One region of the Mesobacillus subterraneus genome, then DNA from elsewhere that is predicted to be linked to it. Evidence: riboswitches for the same ligand, from Rfam matches in the RefSeq annotation. Region 1 holds a riboswitch; each other region holds the start of a gene.
What was found. A riboswitch is a leader RNA that binds a small molecule or an ion and turns the genes downstream of it on or off. The one in region 1 is predicted to bind S-adenosylmethionine.

Region 1 (10,126 bases):
GTACAATGAACTCATTTCCAAGAGGCGGAATCATCCGTTTGAATGCCTGAGGTAAAATTACATACCTCATCGCCTGGACATGGGTCATTCCAAGTGACCGGGCGGCTTCCATCTGCCCGCGGTCGATTGACTGGATTCCTGCCCTGAAAATCTCTGCGATATAGGCTGCCGCATTTAGTGACAGGGCGACGATTGTCGCGACGATCCCGTTCGTTTCACCTAAGATCATAGGGACGACACCAAAATGAATCAGCAGTATTTGCACAAATAGCGGGGTTCCCCTGAAGAACGTAATATACCAGACAAAAGGCCAGGTCAGCAGTTTTCGGCTCTGGATTTTGCCAAGTCCGATGAACAGGCCGAGGATTGTCCCGATAAAAATTCCGGCCAATGATAGCCCGATTGTCAGCAGTGTGCCTTTTACTAGATAAGGAGAATATTCAACAATAATATCAAAACGAAAATCCATAGCTTGCCCTCCAAAGACCCCGAGGCTAGGGACCAGATTTTAATGAATTTTATAATTGCATGGACAGTTGTATTTCGACTATTTCATTCTAAAAGGTATCAGGCTCTTTTCGTTGTGACATCCGACAAAAAGGTATCAGGCTCTTTTCGTTGTGACATCCCAATCGGAATTGTATTTTTAATCGTAAAACCTAAATGCGCTTTTATACTTTGACTGTGAAAGCAACATAGTTTACGAAAAGAGCTGTACAAAAAAATGCGTAACGCTGTTTTCAAGAGTTACGCATCAACGAAGATTGATTGTTTTCGGCAATTTATTCGGATGCTTCCTGCTCCGCCTTCAGCATATCCATGTTTGGTTCCTGGCCGAACCATTCTTGATAGATTTTCTCATATGTGCCATTTTCAACGATTTTCTTGATTGCTTTATCGAAGTCCGCTTTCAAATCCGTTCCTTTCGGGAACAGAATTCCATAGTATTCCGCCTCGAAGCTTCCACTGTCTTCAATAACCTTCAGCTTTTCTTTCGGATTGTTTTTTGCATAGACTTCGACAACCCCGTTATCAGCAACAACTGCATCCGCTCCTCCCGAGAGCATTTCCATGATTGCCAGGTTGTTGTTATCGAATTTCTTGATATCTTCGTTATTCTTGCCTAGGAGCTTATCCATTGCTGCCTGCCCGGTTGTGCCGTTTTGGACAGCCACTACCTTTCCCTTCAGATCAGCAGCACTTTTAATATCGCTGTCTTCACTAACAAGGATCTTATTAGTGGATAAGAAATATGGCAATGAAAAATCATAGGTCTGTTTTCGCTCATCATTAATCGAGATTGAAGAAACCGCCAGATCAGCCCGCTTGCTCTTGATTTCCACAAAAATAGGATCCCAGCCGACATTCTCGATCTTCAGCTCATAACCTGCTTCCTTCGCGGCAGCTTTCAGGAAGTCGATATCGAAACCAACAATCTTGTCGCCATCCATGTATTCAAATGGTGCATATGCTGCATCCGTTACAACTCTCAATTCTTTCTTTTCAGCATCGCCTGTTCCTCCAGAGCTGCTTGTACCACAGGCCGACACTACAAGCACTGTAATCGCCATTATCACAATCGCAAAGAATCTTTTTTTCATTCTTACTTCCCCCTCTTTTAAAAAAACGTACATAACTTTTAATAATTTATATGTATTAAGAGAGGCTTGTATTACTTTTTACAGTGATAAGAAAAACTTATCTTTATAGATTCACACCTTGTTATTACCTTATGTTTCCTTTTAGTTTAAGATTTTACTAGGGAGGGGATTTCATATGGAATTTAAATTCAAAGCAATTGATCATGTTCAACTGGCAGCACCTAAAGGTTCAGAAAATCAGGCCAGGAGATTTTTCGGAGAAGTATTAGGATTTGCAGAAATCGAAAAACCGGCAGAGTTGAAAAAGCGGAGCGGAGCATGGTTTCAATATGGAAATTGTCAAATTCATATTGGAATTGAGGAATCGTTTATACCCGCACGTAAAGCGCATCCAGCGTTTGAAATCGAAAATATAGAGGCATTGAAACAGCATTTATCATCATCAGGTATAGATTTTAATGAAGATGACATGCTTCCAGGTGCGAACAGGATATATGTAAATGACCCGTTCGGGAATCGAATTGAATTGCTCGAATGGCAACACACGCTAAAATAGTCCCTGCTTGCTCGATTGGTTTTCAATACAGCAAAATTTTGGTATTATATTTAGAAAAGCGAAATATTCGTTCCAAGAAAGAAGTGTTGAAGGAATGACCCAGCAGCAAAAGGGGAAACGCAACTTGATGATCATGTGGTTCGCGAATTTCTTCATTGCCGGCAGCATGACAATGGTAATGCCTTTTCTCTCATTGTACATCGAAACTTTTGGTGACTTTTCAGAAAGGTATGTCCAAAACTGGTCAGGCCTGACGTTCAGTATTACCTTCGTAACAGCCTTCCTATTTTCACCTGTGATTGGAAGACTTGGTGACCGATTTGGACGCAAGAGAATTCTCATTTTCATGGGAATCGGGATGGGGTTAGCCGTCTTTCTTCTAGGGTTTGCAACTTCCGTCTTGGAGTTATTTTTACTGAGAATGTTCATGGGATTATTCTCTGGCTTCATACCTGTATCACAGGCACTTATTTCAACTCAGACATCGAAGGAAGAAGCAGGCAAAGTGTTAGGAACACTGCAGACAGGAAGTATCACAGGCTCGTTGCTCGTCCCGATGCTTGGCGGGGTTCTTGCTGATACCTTAGGCTATGCGACAACCTTCCAATCTACCTCAGCATTCATTGTCCTTTCTGGTCTGCTCGTGTTTTTTGTCATGGAATACAGAGTCGATATAAAAAAAGGAACAAAGACAAATTACAGCCGCAAAGAAGTTCTTCAGCATATCTTTAAAAATCCGATCATGGTCAATGTCCTGCTCATGTCGATGCTGGTGCAGATTGCCCATTTCAGTATCCAGCCTATCCTTTCGCTATATGTGGGAGAGCTGCATGGGCCTGAAAACCTGGCATTCTTTTCTGGAATCGCCTTTTCAGCAGCAGGGCTTGGCAATTTGTTAATGGCACGGAAATGGGGGCAAATTGCCGACCGGGTTGGCTATATCAAAATACTTGTCGTACTCCTGTTTCTATCGGCAATCATTTATTTGCCAGGCGGTTTTGTGGATAACATCTGGCAGCTTGTCCTGATTCGGTTTCTGCTTGGCATCACCATCGGCGGCATTATCCCTGTCAGGGTGGCTTATATCAGGCAGGAAGCACCGGTGGCAATGCAGGGTGAAGTACTCGGCTATAACACGAGTCTACGTTTCTTTGGAAACATTATCGGTCCTGTGCTCGGCGGTTTCCTTGCAGGGTACTTCGGATTCACCTCGGTATTCGTCCTGACAAGCGGACTACTGCTCGTGAGCGGCATTGTCCTTTTTGCCTCGATGCAGCGCAATCCCCAGTTCGTAAGAGATACTTTTTAAAAGAGCAAAGACTGGATCCTTGTGATTCAGTCTTTTTTACTTTTTATGAGACAAAATCAAGTATAATCTTATCTATGAATTATTTGGGCTTGAGAGACAGTTACACAGCTTCCATCACTGCTGGTTTTTATTCAGATGGAAGAATCATTCAAGATATTGTTTTTTTATCGCTGTCTGAGGGAACCATTTACATATGAATGAGATTTAGAGGAAGAATAGGTTCATATTACATATAGAAAATCGGGTGATTTTATTTGGAAGTTCAAGCCTTGCAGGAAGTCGAAAAACTGGCCTTAAAAAAGCAAAAAACTTTTAAACAAAGCAAAATACGCTATCTGGCAAGGGCTGCCCTGGCATCGATGTTCATCGGCTTTGGGGTCATTGTTGCGTTCAAGACGGGAAATCCATTTTATGTGGAACACTCGCCCTTTGCCTACCCTATAGCTGCCATTACCTTCGGGGCAGCCATTATCCTGATTGCCTATGGCGGAGGAGACCTGTTCACAGGAAACACCTTTTACTATACGTTTGCAGCTTTGCGAAAAAAAATGGCCTGGCTTCAGGTGGCCAGGATGTGGATTTACAGTTATGTCGGCAATATCATTGGCGCAGCTGCGTTTGCTTTTTTGATTTATACAACAGGATTGTTTGATGATCATTCCGTTAACGGATTCTTGTTGAGTGTTGCTGAGAAAAAGACACTTGCACCAACTTCAGAGCTTTTTTTCAGGGGCATTCTCTGTAACTGGCTCGTTTGCCTCGCGTTCTTCCTGCCGATGTCGATGAAAGGCGACGGAGCAAAAATGTTTGCGATGGTGTTTTTCGTCTACTGTTTCTTCATTTCGGGTTATGAACACAGCATCGCCAACCTGTGTACCTTTGCGATCAGCATGGTCCTTGACGACCCGCAATCCGTTACTATTACAGGGGTGATTCACAATTTAATTCCCGTGACGATCGGCAACCTGATTGGCGGCGGAATCATGATGGGCTGGATGTATTACTATGCGAACAAACCATTTTTTGAGGATTGAAAAAGGCTCAGCTTTTACCTGAGCCTTCCCTTTTAAATTTAATTGCTATTTGAGCTGCCAACGTGGCAGACACTGCAAATATGAGGGTAAGCAGTACTTGGTTACTCAGCAACTCTTGTGAATAAACCGCCGCATTCACTGAAAACCAAAACAGGCTGCTGACTGCAGTGGCTATGAAAAATAATCCCCATATGACTTCCTTGAATTTCCGATATCCACGGCTGCCTGGCAAATGCTTTATGTAAAAATAGAACAAAACCCCCAGCGCCACGACGATGAGTGAGTAACTAATCGGGAAAAAGACAACTTCATCATTATTATCAGCCAATGCGATATTCCCCAGAAACAGGAGTTGAAAGGTAAGAGCATAAATAAGGAAAGATAAAAACAAGATCCATTCTCCTACATAAATAAATGACTTAATGTAAATTTTTATTCCTCCTTCAAGAATGTTTATTTTTATACTTCTCTCCCTATGCTAATTCTCCTTTAAAAGAAAACAGGATATAGAAAATTCTATATCCTGGTGACCGCATTATTTCCGAACAAACATCGTGCCGTGACGACATTGTATGTAACTGCACTCTAATGTTTTTGCTTATAATAGGTGATGCCCAGGGCAAATGCAAGTACTGTTCCCAGTCAATACTGATGCTTTTCATTTGAAGTTTCATCCGGGTTCCTCCTATCAATCTGCAAAGCAGACACTCTCCAAGTTTGAGAGTGCCTGCTTCGAGTGACTGAACTGGTAAAAATCGAGTAAAATTTCCATTTCGCTATAAAAATATGATTTTCGCTATAAAATTTCGATTTTCGCTATAAAATCGAAAATATCGCTATAAAAAAGATTTTTCCGCTATAAAACTTGTCAGTCATCCATTTCAATGGTTATTTCTTATAGTGATCCTTCAATTTCTCCATCCAATCTTCTAAAAATGCGTCTGATTTGCCCCATCCTTCGATGATTTCAGTAAGATTCACCATGTTCACTGGATTTTCAGACTGCTGAAGCTGTTCCTGTGAAATCAGTGATGCTTCGAGATCGTAACTCGCAGGTGTTTCTTCGCCAGCCAGCTTTTTTGCAAGCAATCTCATATTTACTTCACCGATAAGTTTTGGATCCACAGCAGCGGTGTATTTCCATGGACTGTCTTCTCCCTGGATTTCCTGAAGGTCTGCATTGGATACATCGATTCCGTAAATCTTGATTTCATCTCGCCCAGCTTCCTTAATGGCACGAGCTGCTCCAATCGCAAAAGCATCCCATGTTGCAAAAATCGCGTCAATTTCTCCTTTTGGATGCTTGTTCAGCATAGCCGACACTGCGTTTTGTGTCTGGACGCTTGTATCTGCAGCAGCCACTCCGAATCTCTCAACCTCTTTGATTCCCGGATTCGCCTTCAGAGTTTCCTGGTAAACTTTATTTCTTCTCACCATTGGCGGGAAGCCATCTACCCAGAGGTAAACAATATTGGCTTCTCCATTTTGGTCCTTCACAAGCTGGTCCAGTGCCTGCGTTGCGAGAGCCTCGTCATCCTGGGATGTAAGTGTGACTCCTTCGACCTGAGCCAGTTCCGGATTTGAATCGAAAGTTACGACGCTCTTGCCTTTATCAACTAATTTCTTTACGTCATCTACCGTTGCCGCGTCATCTCCATGGGAAATGATGAATCCATCATAGTCCTGCTGGAGCCCCTGATTGATTGCATCATGAAATTTAGCTGTGTCCCCATTCGCCGTGAATACGTCTACCTTGAAGCCAAGAGCCTCCCCTTCTGCTTTCGCTCCGGCTAAAAATTGCGCCGTATGGTCATCTCCGCCAATTTTGCGGATGACTTTGATTTTGACTTCCTCGCCTTTAGCAAATCGTTCCGGAACTCCTTCAACTGGACCGCTGGCCGTTTTTGTCTCTCCGCCTCCGCAGCCAGTCAGCAGCAATGAAGAAGCAACTGCACCTAAAAATACTTTTTTCATTCCTTTTTTCATCTGAATTTCCCCCTTTGATTGATCTGCCTGACTAACACAAATAAAAAAACCTCTCCAGAAAAGAGAGGTTTCAAACGCAGTAGAATACAAAGGTCGGATTCCTCTCTTATCTTTCAAAACAAGTAATTGTTTTGCAGGATTTAGCACCAATTCCATTTGGAACGGTTGCTGGGCGTCATAGGGCCAGTCCCTCTGCCACTCTTGATAAGAGAATTTCTTTATTTAGTTAATGTTGCAAATTGATAAAGTTTACTTTAAACTCCTATACTTATATTGTCAATATTATTATGAAAATTTAGTTATATTCTTTTTTTCGTAGAAGAAAAAAGGAAGACCCCAAATCGGAATCTTCCTTTTTACTTAACCCCTGCCTGCTGCGGTCATCCACTCAAACTGGCGAAGTTTTACTTCATAAAGTGTTAATGGGTCACGGTACAGTTCAGGGTTAATTCTCATTTTTTCAAGTTCGTTCTTTCCAAACTCGATATCAGATTTTGCTTCTTCAACGGCTACTTCGAGTTCGTTGAACGGTTTTTTGAAGAATAGGTTCACGTCGCGTTCAATCGATTTTTCAAAAATCTCGAATTGCTGCAGAAATCTTTTTGCAGTGGTTACGCCGATTTCATAATAATCTTCAGTCTCGAGATAGGTTTTGTATCTGTTATAAAGCATCGCATTGTTTTGCGGAAGTACACCGAGCAGTTTTCCAGCGCTTTTCAAGAAGAACTGCTGAGGAGTCGAGCGGTTCATGATGTTGACCTTCTCATAATGGACACCGTTCGTCATCCGGTCGGCATCGCGGCGCCAATCATCTAGTACCCTGAAATCACAGTCGAGACAAATCCTTTCATCTCCATACATCGCGTTAAATCCCTCGGCCATTTCATTCAGATAGTTTTGGCTTTGGTCGAATTCGTCCTTCGAATGATGAATCCATCCTCGTAAATCTTCATGGAATTTCGGCAGCACGGTTCCATTGAGGTATTCCTGGATTCTCTTGTTCATTTCTTCGTCCATTTCGGCATGTATTTTTCCGAAATCGCTGTCCTCCTTCACCCATTCCGAACACCCACGCAATATATCAGGAATCTTCTCGATGATTTCCGCACGGGTTTCATCCTTGATTTTTCGGTATGACTTCTGGATGGAAAGTGACTTTTCTTCCTCAATATCTCCCAGCTGGTTGAGGGCTCCGTTAAGCTTGCTCACCATTTCTTCATTCCAGCTGATTGATTCTATATGATTATTCTCAATTTCGATTCGTTTATCAAGTAAGTACGTGATCGCCCTTCTGACGAAGAATTGCAGTTTGGCGGTCCGCTCTTGCTCGAAGTCGACTGTACTTCTGTTTGTTTGGATGAAATCAGAGAAATCCCTCAGTTGCTTGCCTGTATCATAGTTAGATGAGAAAGCAAACATTTTCGAATCAGGATAGTATTGGCTGATTTCAGCCCATGTCTGGTCAAAAACATCAATTACCTCCTGCTGACTGTATATCACATCTATTTTATTCAACAGGAAATGTATAGGGAGATCAGGGAAGTACTCTGAAATTTTCAAGAGGACTTCCCTTTCTTTTTCCGTAAAAGGATCATTTGCATTGAGCACAAAAAGCAGACTATCAGCAAATCTCAAGTAATTGTACAATGGATGCTTGTCATAGTTGTTACTGTTGATTCCAGGAGTATCAATCAGTGCTAATTCGTGATCCCGCAGGAATGGGAACTCTGCTTTGAAATCAATGATTGTTTCATTTTTATGGTTCTGACGGCGAACTCCTGCCGCTTTCTTGAAGTCCTCGATATCCGTTATTTGGCGGACGTCTGTATCCGTAATCTCCTGGATTTCCGGATTCTCCTCCTGCTTGAACCGGATGACAGCAGCAGTTGGTGCCGTTATCAGTTCTTCCCCAACAATGGTGTTGACGAAGGATGATTTCCCGTTGCCTGATATTCCGGTAACCAACAGATTATGAACATTGGATTCCTGCAGCTCCTGGACCATCCACTTAATCCGGTTGCCGACCTCTATCTCATGATTTTCAGCCCATTCAATGATCGTCTTGAATAGCTGCATGCTATCCTGATAACCATTATGATACTCGCGAGAATTCAGCACAAGATTTTCTGCATCGTGAATCGCGGACGAGGTGATGGCACCTGGAAATACCTCATTCCACGCAATAATAGACGATGCCGATACAAGACTGTTAACAGGACTTGTGATTTTCAGCCAATTGGTAAGCATTTCAGGGATCAACGGTGAAATTTCCTTGATTAATCGATCTCCATTAATCAGCTCAAAATATGTGTCCTGATAGACCGCTGACAGATGTGTCCATCCGTCTTTTCTCTTGCCGTCCATTCCGCTGAATAATTGGTTGAATTCCCTGAGCCAAGTCATATAAGAAGTTTGACCCTTATAGCTTTCCCACAGGGATACCGCCAGTTGTTCAAACCGGCTTCTGTCCACCTGGAAAAGAACAGATAATGCTTCATTAAAGTAATCCGGTGCGAACTGAGCGGTGTGTCCCTGTTCTACATATTGATTCAAAACATTGAACCACTTAGGCGAACCGGTTCGCACACCTTCATTGACTGCCAGCTCGACTGCATTATCCCAGTCATTATGCTCTTCAAAGAACGCACGGGCAATCTCCGTTACACCAGGATAATCTGGATCAAGTGACACTGATTTCTTGATGACAGCAACTGCTTTTTCAAGCTTTCCCTGCTCTATGTAGAGAGATAAAAGCTGAAGGCCGCTCTCTATTTTCAGCACATTGCTATCTGTTTCAATTGACAGGTACAGCTCCTCAGCGGAAGCAAGCAAACCAAGCTCGAGGAAGGCATCACCCATGTTCTTTTTCGCCCACGGCTCGAATTCATTCGTGATGTTCTCCCACTTAAAAATCGCTGCTTCAAAATCTTTATTGTGAAAATAAACCTCTCCCTGAGCAAAACGGATATATGCTAAATCCGGCATATCATTCTTCTGCTCTTCAAGGTATAGCTCACTGAGAACACGAACAGGATGTGACCTGTTTCCTGATTCCATATAAGTTTCAAAATAAGACTTTTTGATTAATTGCTCTTCAAATGTCATGACTTTCCTCCGACCTCTTCATAATATCAATCCAAAAAAAGAGCCTTCAGACTCCTTCAGGCATTAATAACACGCTCTTCTTAACATTTCCTTTTTCCCTTATCAAGCTTGCCTTAAAACCTTATCATTGTATTCTATCAAACTATTTTTCATTCAATATTTCAGCGAGCTTTCAGTTTTGCTACAACCCCTGCAAAGTTTGTAACCTTCTTAATAAACGAACCATTTATTTGCCAGTTATTGTCGAAAAATAGAATTCATCTATAGCTTTCGAACTAACCTTCTTATTTCTGAGGATGAAATGAAGTTTGTCACACCGCAGATAGGGCAAAATCATTATAATGAAAGTAACAGGCGAACGAATAAAGGAGATTATTATGCTTACTTTGAAACTTATGGGTACTTCCCTCGAACATATTCAATCACAACATATAAAAAATAAATCTGTAATGAGGCACAACAAAACGCTTGCTACTCTCAAAGAAACAGGAAAAGAAGTTGAATTCCAGATTGACCCATACCTTGACCTTGATGA
Region 2 (10,126 bases), 510 kb from region 1:
CTGGCATAATCGAGGAATTCCTGAAAACCGGAGCGAATCCTAGCATTTTTGACGGCAAAATCGATGATTTCTTCCAGCAAGGTGACCGGAAGGAGGGAAAACATTTTCCCTACACCTTCCCTGATCGAAATCGTTCGATCAAGGACTGATTCTTTTATATCGTCCCATCCTTCAGGGCCAAATTGATTCATGATCGCGATGATATTGTCCTTTTCGGTTACGGTTCCGTCGAAGTCACAAAAAATGACTGGATGGGTCATTTCGCCACTACCTCGGCTGAACCCCAAACGCCTAAAGCAATTTTCAACTCTTCAAAATCAAGCGTGCCCTCTTCAAGCGTTTTTCCTTGTAATACGGTTTCAATTGCCTGCCTGAAAGCCTTGCCGCCCCCCTGTGCTCCACCAGGATGACCATGTACGCCTCCGCCGGCATTAATGATTGAATCCACTCCGAAATCTTTTATAAGCAATGGGACCATTCCGGGATGTATACCTGCTGATGGAACCGGGAAAGTCCTGTTAAATTGATCTTCAGCAGTCAGTGCTTCAGCAATGGAGATCGCCTGCTGCTTTTCGAGCGCCACACTTCCATAAGGTGAAGGGAACAGTGAGAAGTCTGCTCCTGCATAGCGGAGTAATTTCCCCAGAAGCAAAGAATATGAAAAGCCATATTCATCAGCTGATGCCAACGCACCGCTGACTGCCGGGTGAGCCATGATTGGTATACCAATTTCTTCATCTTCCCTAAGTTCCTGCAAAACATCTAAACCGTAGGCGAACACATTGAACAACAGCGCATCGGCTCCCAGCTCAGACGCTTTTCGCGCTTTATCCCTAAGCTGTGCAGTCCTTCCTGTCAGGTTTGCAGCATATAAAGTTCTTTGACCAGTAGATTCATAGACTTCATCGAGAACCTGTTTCCCAAGAGTGATCCTCTTTTCAAAAGGAGTAAGTTCATTCTCAAAAAGAATTTCATCATCCTTAATTAAATCGACTCCTCCCAGACTCTGTTCTTTTAGCTGTTTTAACAGAAACTCCATATCACGTCCGATGACACCTTTGAAAATGCTCATAAGCAATGGCCTGTCATAAACGCCAATCTTTTCCCTTATTCCTTCAATCCCATAGCGCGGACCGGGAAATTCTTTCTTTAATTCTTCTCCAAATTCAAGATCTACCAGCTTTACCTTGCCATCAAGCGATAGTTTTCCAAATACCGTTGTGAGGATTGCTGGGAGATCTGGCGAAAAATTAAGGGCAGGATAAGCGATCTTGATTGTCGCCACTGTGTCTGAATTGGTGTTCACGCCAGAACCTTCTACAGAAACAACTCTTCCCTTATGTTTTTTTAATTGTTTTTGGTCCAGTTCAGGTAGATCTGTCCAAGATCCCACTGTCAGCCCAAGCGCGATCCCCTCTGCTTTTTTCTCCGGGTTATGTTTTGCATCATGGACTATGTATGTCGCTGTAATTTCACTCATGTAGATCAATCCTTTCAGTTAGAAAAGCGCAAGCGCCTTGTCCAGCCCCGACAAGCGTTGGAGGGCTGACCAGTGAAGTCGTTCTTTGACTTCATTGAGCGGACCGAAATCGAAAAGTATAGGCGACTGCCCAACTCCGACAAGCGTTGGAGGGCCTGACAGTGAAGTCGCTCTTTGACTTCATTGGCAGGACCGAAACGTCTCGAGGAGTTAGGAGCCGCAGCTAGACAACGATCGAGGGGCTAGGCGCTGGAGCTAGACATTAATATAAGTGCAAAAAAACCATAAAAAAACCATAAAAAAACCTCTTCACAAAGAAGAGGTTAGAAAATACACTAAACTCTTCTCATCTTTCAGCTTTCGCTGCAAGAATTAGCACCGTGCCCAGCTAAATGCTGGATCGGTTGCCGGGCTTCATCGGGCTCGTCCCTCCGCCTGCTCTTGATAAGAAAATAATTTAATCAAGTTATTTAATTGGTTAAAGTAAATTTGTTAATTAGGATTATGTCAGGTTAATAATTCAATGTCAACTATTTTTTGAAAATTCCCAAGCTTTCTATTCTGCTGACAGCTTCTTGCAATCTTGCCTCAGAACTCAGTAAGCCAACCCTCACAAAGCCCTCTCCATGTTCACCAAACCCAACACCTGGAGCAACTGCTATATGTGCTTTTTCAAGTAAAAAATCTGCAAATTCAACCGAAGTGAATTGTTCCGGAACCTTAAGCCAGGCAAAAAACGAACCTTTTGGAGCAGTGACGTGCCAGCCAATATTTTTCAATCCGTCAATAAGGACATTTCTTCTTGATTCGTATAAATCATTCAAATCAGCCACACATTCTTGCGGCCCTAGTAATGCTTCTGCTGCAGCTTCCTGAACAGCACCAAACAAGCTGACATACATATGGTCCTGAAGCAAGTTAATTGCAGCAATCACGCTCTTGTTCCCCGCTGCAAAGCCAACACGCCAACCAGCCATATTATACGTTTTTGAAAGCGTATAAATTTCAATTCCAACCTCTCTGGCACCCTCTGACTGTAAAAAGCTTTGTGGTCTTTTTCCTTCAAAGCCAATCGCTCCATACGCGAAATCATGGACAACACAAATTTCATTTTTTCGGGCCAGCTCGATTGTCTGATCAAAAAATTCCTGATGCGCCACTGCGCCAGTAGGATTATTTGGGTAGTTGAGAAACATCAGTTTTGCTTGTTCCAAATCGTCTGCACTTAATAAGGCATAATCAGGCAGAAACTCATTCTCCTCTTTTAATGGCATTGTCACCATCTTTGCCTTTGCAAGTTCAACTCCAGATATGTAGTCAGGATAGCCGGGGTCAGGAACAAGGATTGTGTCCCCCGGATTCAACAAACATTGAGGAATTTCAACGAGGCCAGCCTTGCCACCAAATAGGATGGCAATTTCTTCTTCTGGGTCAAGATTGACTCCATACTCCCTTTTATAAAAACCTGCTGCAGCTTCTTTTAATGAGCTCAATCCCCTAAACGGCGAATACTTATGATTAGCTGGGTTTTCTCCAGCTTGCTTCAACTTTTCAACGATGTGCTGTGGTGTCGGCTGGTCAGGGTTTCCCTGTCCAAGATTTATAACGTCTGCCCCTTTTTCAGTATATATGCCCACTTTTTGCACGAGTGAAGCAAAAAACTGCTTGGGCAGGCTTTTCAATAAATTTGATTGTGAAAATTCCATTTTCTCACCTGCTTAGAAAATATATTAGTATGTAAAAATTTTAATTTGAAATTCTAGTCACAAATGATATAACGTAAATAGTAACTTGTAAAGATATAATTTTCAGAAAGTATGGCGGTGATGAATGATGAAATATAAAATAGCATGCTTGCAAATGGACATTGTCTTTGGGAATCCTGAGCAAAATTATAAAAAAGCCTCCGAACTGATTGACAAGGCAAATGCTCAAAAACCTGATATCATTGTCCTTCCGGAGCTATGGACTACCGGATATGATCTCGATCAATTAAAAGACACTGCAGAAGAAGAAGCAAAAGAAGCTAAAGTGTTTTTCAAGGATGCAGCTGAGAAATATTCTTCCCACTTTATTGGCGGTTCTGTTGCTAATAAAACCGAAAAAGGCATTGAAAATACACTGCTTGTATTCGACAAAAACGGTGAACAGGCAGGATTGTACAGCAAGCTCCATTTGTTCAAGCTCATGGATGAGCATCTATACCTGGCTGCTGGCAAGGAAAAAGGATTGTTTTCTTTAGATGGCCAAAAATTTGCCGGGCTGATTTGCTATGATATCAGGTTCCCAGAATGGGTCCGTGCCCATGCACTCCAGGGAGTCGAAGCGTTGTTCGTAGTTGCTGAGTGGCCAATCCAGCGCTTAGAACACTGGCGAGCTTTGCTCATCGCCCGTGCAATTGAGAATCAATGCTTTGTGATAGCCTGCAACCGGACCGGCTCAGACCCCAATAATAAATTCGCTGGCCATTCTATGGTCATTGGCCCATGGGGGGACGTGATTGCAGAGGGTGGGGAAGAAGAAGAAATCCTCATAGCAGAAATCGATCTTGGCGAGGTTAAGGAAGCTAGAAGCAAAATTCCTATCTTTACAGATCGAAGGCCTGAATTGTATTGATGTCTATCAAGAATAAAAAGCGCAAGCGCCTCGAGGAGCAAGGCGCTTGAGCTGGATTAAGAAAACTTCATGTAGTTATTAAATTATTTTATATTTTCCTTAACAACAAAAAAACCGCCTAAGACATTGTCTCAGGCGGTTTTGGCTTTATACAAATCATTCCGGTTTTGCCCACATTTCTTCAGGATTCAATTCATAAATCGCATTTTCACGATACATATAATGATTGATGATGAATTCCCTTCTGATTGTCGCATAGTCCTCATGGAACTTCATGATATATTCGTTCAATTCCTTTTCTGGATATTTCTTTCCGGCTTTCAACCCACGGACCATATATTCAAATACCATCAGCTTCTTCTTCCGTTGCGCTGGAATGTTCTTTAATTTTCCGTCTTTTGTAAAGAAATTCTCAATAACCTTTTGTCTTTCAATATTTTGCTCGATCATTGCTTCTACTTCCCCTTCCTTTTTCTCGATCAATTTGTCAAGCGTTTTCGCCTGTTCCTTGATTAATGACTCATTTAAGTGAAAATAAATCGTGTTCTTGTCTCTGCGCTCGAAAATCACATTGATATCCCTTAATTTTTTGATATGATGTGTGATTGTCGGCGGGGTAAGTCCAAGCTTTCCGGCAATTGCCTGGCCATGAAGCGCGGCCCGTTTGCTAGCAAAGCCACTATCCTTATCCTTGTTGGGTCCCCCATTGCCTTATGAAAAGCGACAATTTTATCCAGCTGCATAAAACCACTCCATTTACACTTATTTGATATATATCTAATTAGCTATACGTCTAATATAATACATCGTTCACTATTTTAAAAGGAGGATAAGTAAAAATTTGAAAACATTACACGGTTTTTAATGACTGTTTCATACTTAGCTCTAAAAAAAAACGCCTGATTGAATTTAATCAGACATTTCCCTGGTTAATGGCAGATAAATATGGAATAATGTGCCGTCCCCGACTTTGCTCTCAATTTCAATTGTGCCACCATGTTCTTCAATGATTTTGAAGCTAACCATCAAGCCGAGGCCTGTACCTCTTTCCTTGGTTGTGTAAAAAGGTTCTCCAAGCTTTTTAATCTTTTCAGTGGGAATTCCTTCTCCTTCATCCTGGATGCATATATGTATCCTGTTTCCTGGTGCCTGGCTGACCGTCACACTGATTAAGCCGCCCTTAGGCATTACTTCTATCGCGTTTTTTATAATATTAATAAAGACCTTCTTTAATTGATTCGGTTCACACAGAAGTTTGGGCAAATCATCATCATATAAAGTTTTAATCTCCACATCATGTAGCACAGCCTGCGCAGTAAGAAGGGCCACTGTTTCATTCATTATTTTTGAAATATCGGTAGTCTCATATTTTATTGACTGAGGTTTGGCCAAAATGAGAAACTCGTTGATGATCGAATCGATTCTTTGGAGTTCAGTCTTGATTACCTGAAAATATAGTGTATAAGCATCGCCTGTACTATTTTCGAGCAGTTGGATGAACCCTTTTAGCGCAGTCATTGGATTGCGGATTTCATGGGCAATACCCGCTGCCAGCTCACCCAGCATATTAAGCGTATCTGATTTATGCAGCTGAGCTTCCATATCTATTTTTTCAGTGATATTCCTGAAAACAATAAGATTCAAGTTTTCGACCAATTGGTGCTTGACAGAGTATTCAAAGTGCTTCTTCCTGCCTTCTTCATATGGAATGGTAATTCTTCCATCTAGTCTTCCTTTGCGAGGAAGTGCTTGCACTTTTGCATCAATAAATTCTTCAGAAAGTCCAAGATCTATGAAAAGCTTGCGAAAGTTTTTCTTATCCAGGTCTTCTGGCGTTAATTCTAGTTTTGCCATTCCAGAGGGATTAATTTCATAGTGTTTGCAATTTTTATCCCAAAGTATCATTCCCTCAATCGACCCCTCAAAAATCCTCCTAAATCGCTCCTCGCTTCTCCTAAGCTTTTGTTCCATATGGTAACGCTCACTTGCGTCCCGAACTATAGTCATATGATAGCCATCGCCCGTATTGAGCTTAACAGTAAATTCCAGAAGTTTCGTTTCTCCATTTGGCAGCAGAAAGAACGCTTCATCGCGCAGCGCACCTTTTTCATTAATCAGTTGTTTCATCTCACTATATTTCTCATCATTTTGATATATTAGGTCTGAAATTTTAAGCTTTAACATCTCTTCTTGAGCGAGCCCGAAAATCTTGCAGGTTGCTTCGTTAACAGCAATGATTTGTCCACACTTGCCCCAAAACACAATGCCATCCAGTGTTTCGAGGAAGAAGTTTTTTAACAAGCCTTCGTCCTCAATGAACCTTGCTTCAAAACTTGCTGCTGGACCAGCTGGGATCATTTGAACAAAACAGTCAGTGGCTACCCTCTGCTGCTTATGCTTCCACTCTTTTAAAGAGGAATTTTCTCGTTCTAAAGCGGCTATTTTCTCTTTCAGTGCCTTAATCTCATCTGCAATGTTAGCACTACTCACCAGAAAGCCTCCTTGTCGGATTCCCATTTTTCTAGTAATTTCTACATAATAGGTAAGAATCCCTCTAAAAACGGGATTATTTTCCTGAAGAACTGCTAAATTTCCAATTGAAATTAACCTTATGTGGAGCTACTATGCTACAATCGGGATCCTTCCTGGCGAATGGTACCCTTATGGCGACCCCAATAGCTGCATAAAAGGGTCTCTCTTTTCACGAATGGTACCATTATAGCCTATCAATCAGTTGCAAAAGGGTACCTTTCATAAGGTGGATACAGCTATCTCTTACAAGTTTATATGAAAAGAAGCCAGGTTTCCCTGGCTTCTCTGTTTTAAAGATATTCGTTTTCGTGCTTAGCCTTCAGGCGCTGCCACCTTTTTTCAACTTCTTCTTCAAACTCCACGAGCATACCTTTATTTTCTTCTGTTAACAGATGCTTGGTTTTACCCATATATTTCAACCAATCTGCCAATTGAATCTTCTTGTTTTTCGCTTCTGGATCGTAAGTGATATTAGTGACACCTTGCTCCACTTCGTATAACGGGAAGAAATTCGAATTCACAGCGGCCTCGACAATTGTCTGGCCAAAGCGGTCTTCCGATTTCCAGTTGAGCGGGCAAGTTATCAAAAGCTTCCCGTATACAGTTCCTACATTTTGCGCATACCACTGTGCTTTCGCCGCCTTTTTAACAAGGTCCTGCGGGAATGCTTCTGTTCCTGTGAATACATAAGGAATATTGGTTGAAGCCATGATTTGGGCTGTATCCTTATGGTGGAACGCTTTACCCTTTTGTGCCTTGCCGACGTTTGATGTACTAGTCATGTGGCTAAAAGGAGTGGAGTATGAAAGTTGGGAACCTGTATTCATATACCCCTCGTTATCGTACTCAAGCATAATTAGCTTGTGTCCGCGAAGTGCAGTGCCGATTGCCGATCCCATGCCGATGTCCATACCTCCATCACCGGTCACCATTACGAAGGTAGCATCTGCTGACACTTCGATTTCACCGCGGCGCTTTAGTTCAAGGAATGCCTCAAGTGTTCCGGATAGTGTTGCCGCACCGTTCTGGAACAGGTTATGGATCGTCGTCTGCTTATGGGATGTATGCGGATACGCTGTTGTCACGACGTAAGCACAGCCCGTTTGGAAAAGAATGACGAGATCTCCTTCAATCCCTTTAAAGAATAGTTCCAGACCGCCGAAGATTCCGCAGCCTGGACATGCTCCATGGACTGATGCAATCCGTTTCGGCTTGGACGTCAAAGCTCTTAGTGGAGGGATTTTGACATTCAGTTTATTCTTTTCTTCATCTCTTGTTACCTGGATAAGTCCTGAATTATAGACATTCCCATGCTGTGGTTCAATGACCTGCTTCAATGCTTTTCCTGGATCACCGGCAACATGTCCATAGTAGTCGAATGGCTTTTCTGCGTATCCTTTTTCCATAGCGTCAATCGCCATGCTGAAAAACGCTTCGGCATCATCTGCATAGAAATCTTTGCCGCCAAGTCCAAACACCCTGCTTTGGACGATAGTTACATTGTTTCTGTCTTCCTGCAGCGCGGACTTAATTTCATGTGTCAGGTTAGGCCCATGTCCGCCGTAGGAATCAGCACGCTCACCGACGAGAAGTGATTTGACATTCTTCAGTGCTTCCCTGATTTCCTGTGCAGGGAATGGTCTGATGATATTAGGGCTGATGACACCAGCCTTGATTCCTTTCTCACGAAGCCTGTCTACAACATCCTTGGCAGACTCTGCCGCAGAGTTCAAAAGGAACAAAGCTACGTCAGCATCTTCCATTTGATAAAGATCAAGAATTTCATAGTTCCGTCCTGATAGTTTCGCGTATTCTGCAGCCACTTCTTTATAAACATCTTTCGCTTTGTACATCGCTTCTGATTGCTGGAAGTGGTTGTTCATCAAGTCGTCGCCATTCATATGCGCTCCGATTGTCAACGGTTTCTTTGGATCTCTGGCGAAATTGTACTCTGTCGGCGCCTCGCCAACAAATCTCTGGACTACAGCCCGATCCTTGAAAAAGTTCACTTTGCGCTTTTGGTGGGATGTAAAGAAACCATCATAAGCGACCATGACCGGAAGGCGTACTTCTGAGTGCTCGGCAATTTTCAGCGCCATAATATTCATATCGTAAACAGCCTGTGGTGTCCTGGCAGTTAGGATTACCCAACCCGTATTAAGCGCAAAATACAAATCTGAATGGTCTCCGCGGATATCCAACGGACCACTGATGGAACGAGTTACCAGGTTCAAGACCATTGGATAACGTGTACCAGATTGAACCGGAAGCTGCTCAAGCATATACATTAACCCGTTTGCGCTTGTTGCGTTGAACACGCGGGCTCCCGTTGCTGCAGCACCATAACAGATTCCCGCGGAACCATGTTCACCATCAGCAGGAATCAATTTAATATCATGCTCCCCTCTGGATTTCATCATATCCAGGTATTGAGCAACTTCTGTTGAAGGGGTAATCGGAAAATAGCCCATGATATGATAGTTAATCTGAGCTGCAGCCATTGCCGCCATTTCATTTCCCGATTCAAAGGTTGTCACCTGTTCTGCTGTACTCATTGCCTTTACATTTTCTTCAAGAACGGACATTAAGAAACCCCTCCAGTCACATAAGGATAGTTATGTTTTACTTGGTTCTCCTCAGCATAGCCGATCATTTCTCTCAGCTCGCTCAAGGCATTAGTTGGACATGCTTCAACACACTTCAGGCAGCCTTTGCAATATTGATAATCAATGCCCTTAAGGAACATTTGTTTTCTGCCGCGTTTGTCCTCTCCTTCTTCCCATACAAAACAGTAATCGGGGCATGCAGTATCACAAGCAGCGCAGTTGATGCATTCCTGCTGATTGAATTGCGGGAGGAATCCCTGTCTGGAACCACTCAAGTCTTTGAGAATACTATTTGCCTGAGCTGTAATCACTCCGCCAATCTCCTGCGTTTCATAGCCAAGAAGCGGCATTGGACGCTGGAATTCTTTGCCCATTGCTCCTTCTTCTGGAGCGTACGTTTTGAACTGAACATCATTGTAGCCTCTCTCGAACGTTCTGATGTTCGGCTCAACTAAATGAGGATATTTCTTTTCGAAAGTCTTGCGAATAACATTTTTCATCGCTTCTGGGTCAAGGAAATCTATGATGCGGTATAATGCTCCAAGCATCGCTGTATTTACTTTTGTTTTCTCCTCGACGGCGATCGATAGCGCGTCAACTATTGCCAGTGTTCCATGCTCTAAATGAAGATCGTTTTTTATGTCGTCAAAATCTCTAGTCGAATTCACCAGAAGGATTCCGTCTGGGCGCAACCCGCTGACTACATCGACCATTTTATAAAGTGCCTCATGGAATACACCGACCACATGCGGCTCTTCTATCGGACTGTGGACCCTGATCTCAGTTTCAGGTTCACAGAAACGGACAAAACTTTTCACCGGTGATCCTTTTTTCTCCGATCCATAAGAAGAAAAGTTGGAACCGTTCAAACCAAGACCGAGGACACCTGCTT
Region 3 (10,126 bases), 1.8 Mb from region 1:
TTAACACCTTTTATTTACCACTATCAAAGCGGTTAAAACCGTTAAATTTTGGATGTGATGGAGTAAGGGGTCCTAACACGACTTCACCTCTGCCATTCTTAGAATACTGGCAATATCCTCCCAAATGGAGCCTTTCCTGTTATTTAACAGCCAGTTCTGCTGTATAAAACAGCTTTTATTGCTTCAAAGTATTCAGTTCAGCCATTGCTTCCTGGACGAGTGTCACTGCCTGGCTCATTGCCGCGCCGCCGCCAAAGGCAGCTGTAACTCCTACAGCTTCCAGAATTTGCTCTTCCGTTGCTCCCTGGTCAAGGCAGCCTTTTAAATGATATATAATGCAATATTCATCCTGTGAATACAATGAAATTCCTAATGCAATCAGCTGCTTTTCTTTTTGCGTTAAAGTCCCTTCCTGAAAACAAACTTCCGTAAACGAATTATAATGTTTGGCAAGCTCTGGCATTCTTTTTGTAAATTCACCCAGGCCTTGTTTATATTCATGCAGTGCTGCTTCTGTTGAATTCCGAGGTTCATAATGATGCTCCATTGCTTCCACTCCATTCTGCTTTTTTCTCGGTTAGTATGTTAATTTTAGCAGTCGGTTATGCGGCAAAAAGAAAAAGCAGGCTGTGCGCCTGCTTTTAGCTCATTATTCTTTTACCGGTACAACTGCACCTTCATATTTTTCAAGGATAAAGTCCTGGATTTCTTTAGAGTGAAGCACTTCAACTAGTGCCTTGATTGCCGGTTTGTCGGCATCGCCTTCACGAACAGCAATTACGTTTACATATGGAGAATCGCTTTCCTCAATCGCGATCGAATCGTTTAGTGGATTCAATCCAGCATCAATCGCATAGTTAGAGTTGATCAATACTGCATCTCCTTCACCATTGTTGAAGATCTGCGGAAGCAGTGCTGCGTCATATTCTGTATCAAACTTTAGTTCTTTAGGATTTTCTGCAATATCATCAATTGTAGCTTTTACTTTTTCTACACCTTCTTTAAGAGTGATCAACCCCTCTTTTTCAAGCATAGTCAAAATACGGCCATGGTCAGCTACAGAACTGCTCATGATAATTTGTGCACCTTTTGGCAGATCGTCCAAAGTAGTATGGTCTTGAGAATAGACACCGATTGGCTCGATGTGGATTCCACCAGCATTTTCAAACTTATAGCCATGTTCAGCCATTTGTGACTCCAGGTAAGGGATATGCTGGAAGTAGTTTGCATCAAGCTCACCTGAATCAAGTGCCTGGTTTGGAACAACATAATCATTGAACGTCTTTATTTCCATTTCATAGCCTTTTTCTTCAAGTAGCGCTTTTGCTTCTTCTAAAATTTCTGCGTGTGGTACGTTTGAAGCACCAACGACGATTTTTTTACTTTCTTCCTTGCCGCCTTCTCCTGAAGTGTTATCCTCAGAAGTTCCGCAAGCTGCAAGTCCTGCTGTTAATACTAATGCTAATAGAGCTAATAACCATTTTTTCAATTCAAATCTCTCCTTTATCTCTTATCTAATTTTCTAGTGAAGTAATCACCAACAAACTGAATCAAAAACACGATAATCAAAATAACGATTGTTGCCATCAAGGTAACATCGTTCCGGCTTCTCTGGAAGCCTTCCATATAAGCCAGATTTCCAAGTCCGCCGGCGCCAATGACCCCTGCCATCGCTGTGTAACTGACGAGCGCGATTGCTGTCACCGTGATACCGGAAACCAATGCTGGCATCGATTCCGGCAATAGCACTTTCCAGATGATCGTTGTTGTTTTCGCACCCATCGATCTTGCTGCTTCAATGACTCCTTTATCAATCTCACGCAAACCAATCTCAACCATCCTTGCGTAAAATGGAGCCGATCCAATGATCAGCGCTGGCAATGCAGCGTTTTCCCCGATCATCGATCCTACGATGAACTTTGTAAAAGGAATCAGAAGGACGATTAAAATAATGAATGGGATTGATCTGAAAATATTAACGATTGCGCTCAATACTAGATTTACCGGTTTGTTTTCCCATATATTACCCTTTGATGTCAAAAAGAGCAGCAGTCCAAGGATCGCTCCAAGAATGAAGGTAGCCACAACAGAGATGGCACTCATGTAGAGGGTTTCAATTGTCGCTTCCCACATTCTGTCCCAGTTGACATTAGGAAATAAATTTTCAGCCATTCGAAATCACCTCCACGCCGACTTCATGCTGGCCAATATACTCTATTGCCCGGCCAAGTTCGCCATCCTCACCATCAAGATGGATGAACAGAGTTCCGTATGAACCATCTTGTGTCTGAGATATTTTACCCTGAACAATATTGACCGTTATTGAAAACTCACGGATCAAATTGGTGATCAGTGGCTGTTCGGTTCCTTCACCGACGAATGTCAGCTGGACAACGCGACCGTGTGGATATCGCTCAAGTAAGTGATCAACAGTTTCCTTTGTTTCCTCAGGTTCGGTCACCTGCTGGACGAATCTCTTCGTAATTGGCTGTTGCGGGTTCTTGAACACTTCCAATACGGGACCTGTTTCAACAATTTTCCCGCCTTCCATGACGGCTACTCTGTGACAGATTTTCCTGATAACATGCATTTCGTGCGTAATCAGTACGATCGTAAGACCAAGTCTCTTATTTATATCAACAAGCAGATCAAGAATCTGGTCGGTTGTCTCTGGATCAAGCGCTGAAGTTGCTTCATCTCCAAGAAGGACTTTAGGGTTATTAGCCAGTGCCCTGGCAATTCCGACCCTCTGCTTTTGACCGCCACTCAACTGGGATGGGTAGGCATCTCCCCGACCCTTAAGACCTACTAGTTCGATTAGCTCTTTAACCCGCTTATCTCTCTCAGATTTAGCTACTCCGGCAATTTCAAGTGGAAACGCGATATTCTCCGCAACCGTTCTTGACCAGAGCAAATTGAAATGCTGGAAGATCATACTGATTTCCTGGCGAGCCTTACGCAATTTAACTCCCTTGATCCTGGAAACTTCCCTGCCAGCTACCACGACAGAACCTGAAGTTGGAATCTCCAGACCGTTCAGCATTCGGATCAAGGTGCTTTTACCGGCCCCACTATAGCCGATGACCCCATATATTTCGCCTTCCTTGACTTCAAGGCTGACATCATCAACCGCTTTAACGTCTCCCTTGCTGGAAGGATAAATCTTTCTGGCATTTTTTATCGTAATCAATTGACTCCCCCTCTTTACACCTACACTTTTTAAAACCATTACATATCCCCTGAAAATTAAGAAGGTTATCAATCTAGTTTCCCATTCCCTAATCGAAAAAATTCAATCTCCAGCAAAAATGGCAATAGACTCAATCTTAAACGAGGATGTTTGTGCTCTAATCATAAATTCTTATTGAACAAGCTTTTCAGCTATAGCTTATTAAGCTTTTTTCAAAAAGGGCAAAATAAAAGCCTTCCTGCAAGTGAGCAGAAAGGCATAGTCATAGTGGATTCCTTTCTCTCATCTGCCAAAGCGATCCGCTTTGTGTGAATTGGCACCATTTCAGCAAGCAATGCTTACTGACGGTTGCCGGGTTTCATAGGGCACATCCCTCCACCTCTCTTGATAAGAGCACGCTATTAAATTATCTAATGTGTTTTAAGTTACGAGTGTGATTGTAGCACGGAGTAAAAAAGGGTGTCAACAAAATTATTTCCGAATACCAATTGGAACCTTATGGATATTAAGCCTTGGCTGGAATTCCTGGTACTCCGGTCGCTTTTTCGATTGCCTGCTCCAGATCTTCAATGATATCCTCGACGTTTTCAATTCCGACTGAAAGGCGAATTAAATCTTCCGGAACTCCGGCTGCTTTAAGACCTTCTGAATCCAGCTGCTGATGTGTGGTGCTTGCAGGATGGATGATCAAGCTTTTTGCATCGCCGACATTCGCGACGTGGGACCATAATTCTAATGAGTTAATAAGCTTTGCTCCCGCTTCCCTACCACCTTCAATCCCAAAAATGACAACTGCACCGGCTCCCTTAGGAAGATAGCGAGCCGCGAGCTTTTTATCAGGGTGTGATTCATAGCCTGGATATCTGATCCAAGTAACAGCAGGATGGGATTCAAGATAATCTACGATTTTACGTGTATTCTCAACATGCTCCTTCATGCGAACATGTAAAGTTTCTATTCCTAGATTGAATTGGAATGCACTCTGTGGACTAATTGCTGGTCCAAGGTCCCGCAAAAGCTGTACTCTTGCTTTTACAATAAATGCGGCAGCTCCAATTGCATCACTATACACAAGGTTATGGTAGCTGGAGTCCGGTTCATTGAATCCTGGGAATTTAGGTGACTTCCAATCGAACTTTCCTCCATCCACAATGACCCCGCCCATGACAGTGCCATTTCCCAATAGCCATTTGGTTGCCGAGTGGACGACGATATCTGCGCCATGTTCAATTGGCCGGCAAAGATATGGTGTCGCAAATGTATTATCGATAATCAGCGGAACACCTGCATCATGGGCAACTTCAGCGACAGCTTCAATATCCAGGACCCTGAGACTTGGATTACCGATTGTTTCTGCATAGACTGCTTTTGTTTTCGGAGTGATCGCTTTTCTAAAATTGGCAGGATCCGTTGAATCGACTAGGTGAACTTTTATTCCATACTTCGGCAGGGTTACAGCAAATAGATTATAAGTGCCTCCATATAGATTGGAAGCAGCGACAATCTCATCACCCGCATGTGCAATGTTCAAGATTGCCATCGTGATGGCAGACATCCCGCTTGATAATGCAAGAGCCCCAATACCTCCCTCAAGCAGAGCTACTTTTTCTTCCAGAGCAGTAACAGTCGGATTATGTAGCCGTGAGTAAATGTAGCCCGGTTCTTTAAGCGCGAATAAATCTGCTGCATGTTCCGTGTTTTCAAATTGGAACGCATTGCTCGAATAAATCGGAACTGCCCTTGCTCCGGTCACTGGGTCTGGTGACTGACCTCCATGTACCCCTAGCGTTTCAATTCTGTAATTTTTTTGCTCATTAGCCATCTCCATCTCTCCAATCTACATAATTTTTCTGGAAAAACTGATACAAAAAACCCTCTTCATAAGAAGAGGGTCATTTATCATCTCTCCTTATCTTTACAGAGCAAGTAACTCTGCTGGAATTAGCACCGTGTTTTCATAACCGGTTGCCGGGCTTCAAAGGGCCAGTCCCTCCACCTCTCTGGATAAGTATATTCAATTCGTTTTTACTGCGTTAAAGTGATAATATCACGCCGCAAGATAGCAGTCAATATATTTTGACTATTCAGATAAAAATTTACACAGGAAGTGGTCTTGCAAGATAAAATATCGATTCCAGTACCAATAGGTCACGAAATGTACAATCAATTGTTAAATGATTATATTTCACCCCATGCAGCAGTTTAAGGTCTCCCTCAAATAATTGATCCAATAATGCATCCGTACCCGAAATTGTTGCAGTGTATCCGTTATGAATACAAGTTTCATGGCAAACCACCTTGCCATCCTTGAAAGACAAGTAAAATATACCACTCTTTGCTTCTATTTTTATGATCAGGTCCAGTTTATTTACTAACTGCAGAATATGTTCCTTCTTTGGAATTTCAGCCACAAACCTTTCAATTTGTTCTCGCATTCCGATCAGCTCCCTTATATTACATATTCCTTGTACTCGGGGAAAAACCTGTTTGAATCCTTCGACAAATACATAATTAAATTTACAATATGATTAACGTAAAAAAAAGACAATACCGTTTGTTATTTCGGCATCGTCTTTCATTTCCCGAGAAATATATCCAAAGAAATACAGTAATCAAGCTGGTTTTGTCTTCATCATGCCGGATTTTGGCTTATCCATCGTTTTGAAAACCAAAAAGAAATAAGTGGAACCTACTAAATACAAACCTGCAGTAATCGTAAACACAGTCGCATATCCCCAATACGAACCGTATTTCAAGACGATTCCAGTCGATACCGGCCCCATAACCGCCCATCCGAGGTTAAACACCATTTGATTCACAGAGTTGGCTAAACCCTTCATGGAATCATCAACCTTCGACATCATTAGCGACATCTGGATAGGATTACCTGCGTTCATAAGTGCCTGACGAAATAAAAATCCTAGAGCAGCAAGCCAAAAGTTCTGTGTGTACGCTGTCAGCAGCAAAAATGGCAGGGACAGCATCTGCAATACAACTACCGCTCTAACTTCACCAAGTCTGCGAACGACCAATGGACCGATGATCATCGCAACAGCTGTGGCTCCCTGTCCTAATGAAATGACCAAGCCAATCAATGAATTGGAAGCCATGAACCGATCTGCAAAATATAGGTTTAAATACGGAATGACCAATCCAGCTCCAAAACCAATCATCAATTGCGCAACTGCAAACAGCAGAATGATTTTGAAGCTTGCTTTGTGGGGAATACCTTTAGTTTTTTCTTTTGTATCGCCAGCCGATATGCGAGCTGGTCGATTTTCATTCAACCTCAAAATTGGAATCAAAGCAGCTAAAAACAAACCTGAACCAATGATCAACGTGTACCTTATACTCTTCAATTCAGGAATGACCATTGAAAATAAGTCAGTAAGAATTCCCCCTAAAAGACTGCCCACCACGTTAGCAGCAGTCATCGCAGCGAAATGTATACTGAATAGGTGTACTCTCTGTTCAGGCTTGGAATTTTCCGCAAGCCACGGAATAATCGAAACTTGAATGAAAGCTGACGCCAGTCCTGTTCCAAATGCGAACAAAACCAACAGTGCCTGGGTTTCGACCATGCTGCGGGCAAATAAGATTAAGCCTGTCGATAATGCACCATACAACATCAACTTTTTCCTGCCAGCTTTGTCGCTTAATATTCCTGCGGGAATAAGGATTAGAGCTGTCGCAAGCGAAGTCATCGAAATCACTTTTCCGTTAACCAATTCATTGAGACCCAGCTCGCGTATGTAAAAGTTATATATGACCATGAAGATCCCAAGGTCAACCTGGGTCAGGATATTTGCTAAAAATGTAAGTTTCACGTTTCGGTTATAGCTTCTTATGTGGGAAGACCATTCTTGATATAGAGCCATTTTATTTCGCTCCTCAATTATTTCGATAACCTAAATATAATATTTTTGGAACGATATGTAAATGTTTTAAGGTTAATTCAGCTAAGTAAAAAATTTTTGTAATGACTAAACGAATTAAATACAAAAAAAAACGGCTAAGCCGCTTAATTACACTTTTAACTCTTTTAGTTTTTCGAAAAGATAAGGAACAGACTGAAAAGCATAGATTTTCTCCTGCACCTCTCCGTTTTTTAATACAATCAGACATGGAACACTCTCAATTCCAAATCGTTCCGCCATTTCAGGCAAGTAATTTAAGTCAGTTTTCCCTGAGGGTACATCAGGTAATAGCTGCTCTATTACAGTTAGCATCTTACTTGCCACCTGACAAGTTCCGCACATTGGCGTGTAAAAGTATAGGTAACCTGTTCGGTCTTCCTCCAGGAAGTTTTCCATCTCTCCCTTAGTCCATTCTTCCATCTACCGTCATCCTTTTTCTAAATACTCTGCATGAACATCGATATTTGCTCCGATTAAAACTGTAGCAAGATGATTTTCGGGTGCCGTAGCCACTTCCCTGTACATTCTGTCGATATATAAATGGTGCGCTTCTGGAAACTCTCTCTTGAATTGCTTCCGGAGCTTTTCCCCTGACGCATCCGCGTCCACCAAAATATAAACATCTTTATCAAAAAGGGAGTCAATTAGTTCGTCGAGCTTCGAGACACCAATCGTCCCATTTGTACAAATAATTTCAACCGGTTCATTTAGCACAGCTTGAACTTTCTTTTTGTCTGACGAGCCCTCCACTATGATCACCTTGTGATTTTCGTCCATCGTCATAACCACCTATGCACCAGAGATAACTACCTTACAGTATTATAAACATGAGTATTGAATTTGTGCTGTTATGTTCATATTTCTATTGTCACTGTTTTTAGAGGAGATTGCAAAAAATTAGACTAGCCTGCTTAAAGGAACGCTGCTGATATATATATGTTGATGCATAGAAAAAACAGCGGCATGGTTGGCCGCTGTTTGGATTTCCTTAACACCAGCCACCTTCATCACAATCAGTATACCGAGGTTCTGATTGATCCGGCACTGATACATGCTGGTAAATCTTATTCTGTTCAGCCTCAAAGTGATGCTCCAATTTCATCTGCATTCCTCCTGGCAGTTCTATGGATCCAATGTGTTCGTTTTCTAGGTAAAGCCGTATCTGTCCGTTTTCAAGCTTTCCTGTCACTCTGTCTGTTATATCGAGTTTTTGTTTGTTCAAAGTCATGATTTTCACCCTTTTTCGATAGTTGATTACTTTTAGCTTGTCCGAATTCAGAGAATGAATTGATGGTAAAAAGAAGAAGTAAAAAAAGGAGTTTATGCTGGGGGAATTAGAAAACGCCTTGAACATCAAGGCGTCAGTAAAATTTATTCTTTGATCATCTCTTCATATTGTTCAGCTGTCATAAGCTTTTCTACTTCACTGTTGTCAGATAGTTCAACAGTAACCATCCATGCTTTTTCGTATGGAGATTCATTAACAAATTCAGGGCTGTCATTTAACTCTTCGTTGATTTCCACTACCTTGCCGCTTACTGGAGCATAAAGCTCGGATACTGTTTTAACGGATTCTACACTTCCGAATGGCTGGTCAACAGTGATTTTGTCGCCTACTTCTGGCAGTTCGACGAAAACGATGTCTCCAAGTTCGGATTGAGCGAAATCCGTGATTCCGATGCGAACCTTTTCTCCTTCAACTTTTACCCATTCGTGTTCTTCAGAATAACGCAACTCTTTCGGTGCATTCATTGACTATCCCTCCAATTGTATATCTCTATCGATTAATATCGATGGGACCAAAATTACAGCCAGGCATTTTTGAATTCTTCCTCTTTGAAACCTACAGTTACTTTTTCCCCGTCTGTCATCAGCGGGCGTTTGATGAGCATGCCATCAGATGCAAGCAGTTCCAGCAGCTCACTTTCTGATGCAGTCTTGATTTTGTCTTTCATCCCCAGTTCCCTATACTTCTGGCAGCTCGTATTGAAAAATTTCTTAATATCGATGCCACTTTTGTCCAGCATTTCTTTAAGCTGGGATTGGGAAGGCGGAGTTTCGACAATATGTATTGCATTATAGTCCACTTCATGCTGGTCCAACCATTTTTTGGCGTTCCTGCATGTACCGCATTTAGGGTACCAATAAAACGTCTTTGCCATATTTTTCACCACCCTTTGCTAGTATCCCATTAATGAAACCCTCTAATCGGATAGTAACATAATAGGGCTGAAAAGCACCAACATTCCGTGTTTAATTTCCCCGATATTTCGGCATCCATTACTTTATTCAACATAATCCGCGAAATTCCTGCATGAATTAAAAGGTGTTTTAAAAAATGAAACACTTCTCCTGAAAAAGCAGGAGAAGTGTTCGAGATAGTTCTGGATTAAACGATAAAACGCTCTGCTTCGATCAGCTTTTCAGATGCTTCACGTTTCTTCGCGATCACATTGATTGGAGTGTGCCTTGTGAACTTGCGCAAAGCTGAAGTCAGCATGCGAAGAGCGTCTCCTTCTTCTGTTGCAACAAGAGTTTCTCTCGCGTCACGCTCGATTTCATGGAATGCTTCCTGGCAGAAGATTTGTGTGTAAAGAAGCTTCTGCTTGCTCTTTTCAACTCCATCTTTAGCGATAGCCTTTTCTGTACGAAGAACAGCAGATTCCATTGAATAAGCATTTGAGATGATATCCGCGATATTAACAAGGATTTCTTGCTCTTTTTCCAATGCTTTTCCAAACTTCTGAGCTGCCAGGCCAGCAGCAAGCAAGCCGATTTTCTTCGCGTTTTTCACAAGGTATTTCTCCTGTGCCAACGGCTCATCACCTGGCTCTTCAGGCATAAGCATCATCAGTTCTTCTTGAAGCTGCTGTGCTTTTTGCAATAATGGAAGCTCGCCCTTCATTGCTTTACGAAGGAATGTACCTGGCACCAACAGGCGGTTGATTTCGTTTGTGCCTTCGAAAATACGGTTGATTCTTGAATCACGGTAAGCTCTTTCGATTTCATACTCCTGCAT

Region 2: it holds a riboswitch for S-adenosylmethionine, as region 1 does, so the genes downstream of both, mtnW (2,3-diketo-5-methylthiopentyl-1-phosphate enolase) here and LC048_RS17005 (sugar ABC transporter substrate-binding protein) in region 1, are expected to answer to the same signal.
Region 3: it holds a riboswitch for S-adenosylmethionine, as region 1 does, so the genes downstream of both, LC048_RS01445 (O-acetylhomoserine aminocarboxypropyltransferase/cysteine synthase family protein) here and LC048_RS17005 (sugar ABC transporter substrate-binding protein) in region 1, are expected to answer to the same signal.

What each region holds. Positions count from the first base shown of each region.
Region 1 covers NZ_CP129019.1:3,269,120-3,279,245, forward strand. The annotation lists gene LC048_RS16975 (amino acid ABC transporter permease) at 1-469, opposite strand, end outside; gene LC048_RS16980 (basic amino acid ABC transporter substrate-binding protein) at 783-1,601, opposite strand; gene LC048_RS16985 (VOC family protein) at 1,777-2,157, shown strand; gene LC048_RS16990 (MFS transporter) at 2,252-3,466, shown strand; gene LC048_RS16995 (formate/nitrite transporter family protein) at 3,721-4,500, shown strand; gene LC048_RS17000 (hypothetical protein) at 4,508-4,828, opposite strand; gene LC048_RS17005 (sugar ABC transporter substrate-binding protein) at 5,389-6,486, opposite strand; SAM riboswitch class I at 6,590-6,697, opposite strand; gene LC048_RS17010 (dynamin family protein) at 6,847-9,591, opposite strand; gene LC048_RS17015 (hypothetical protein) at 9,969-10,126, shown strand, end outside.
Region 2 covers NZ_CP129019.1:2,756,785-2,766,910, forward strand. The annotation lists gene LC048_RS14400 (2-hydroxy-3-keto-5-methylthiopentenyl-1-phosphate phosphatase) at 1-260, opposite strand, end outside; gene mtnW (2,3-diketo-5-methylthiopentyl-1-phosphate enolase) at 257-1,480, opposite strand; SAM riboswitch class I at 1,824-1,931, opposite strand; gene LC048_RS14410 (pyridoxal phosphate-dependent aminotransferase) at 2,011-3,186, opposite strand; gene LC048_RS14415 (carbon-nitrogen family hydrolase) at 3,314-4,096, shown strand; partial or broken gene LC048_RS14420 (DUF2087 domain-containing protein) at 4,253-4,839, opposite strand; gene LC048_RS14425 (PAS domain-containing sensor histidine kinase) at 5,006-6,586, opposite strand; gene LC048_RS14430 (transketolase C-terminal domain-containing protein) at 6,919-9,213, opposite strand; gene LC048_RS14435 (2-oxoacid:acceptor oxidoreductase family protein) at 9,213-10,126, opposite strand, start outside.
Region 3 covers NZ_CP129019.1:307,691-317,816, reverse strand. The annotation lists gene LC048_RS01465 (carboxymuconolactone decarboxylase family protein) at 176-547, opposite strand; gene LC048_RS01460 (MetQ/NlpA family ABC transporter substrate-binding protein) at 650-1,489, opposite strand; gene LC048_RS01455 (methionine ABC transporter permease) at 1,504-2,172, opposite strand; gene LC048_RS01450 (methionine ABC transporter ATP-binding protein) at 2,165-3,190, opposite strand; SAM riboswitch class I at 3,470-3,584, opposite strand; gene LC048_RS01445 (O-acetylhomoserine aminocarboxypropyltransferase/cysteine synthase family protein) at 3,696-5,012, opposite strand; SAM riboswitch class I at 5,097-5,201, opposite strand; gene LC048_RS01440 (hypothetical protein) at 5,287-5,625, opposite strand; gene LC048_RS01435 (MFS transporter) at 5,803-7,068, opposite strand; gene LC048_RS01430 (thioredoxin family protein) at 7,216-7,527, opposite strand; gene LC048_RS01425 (toprim domain-containing protein) at 7,534-7,890, opposite strand; gene LC048_RS01420 (YusG family protein) at 8,096-8,335, opposite strand; gene gcvH (glycine cleavage system protein GcvH) at 8,479-8,859, opposite strand; gene LC048_RS01410 (arsenate reductase family protein) at 8,913-9,269, opposite strand; gene LC048_RS01405 (acyl-CoA dehydrogenase family protein) at 9,497-10,126, opposite strand, start outside.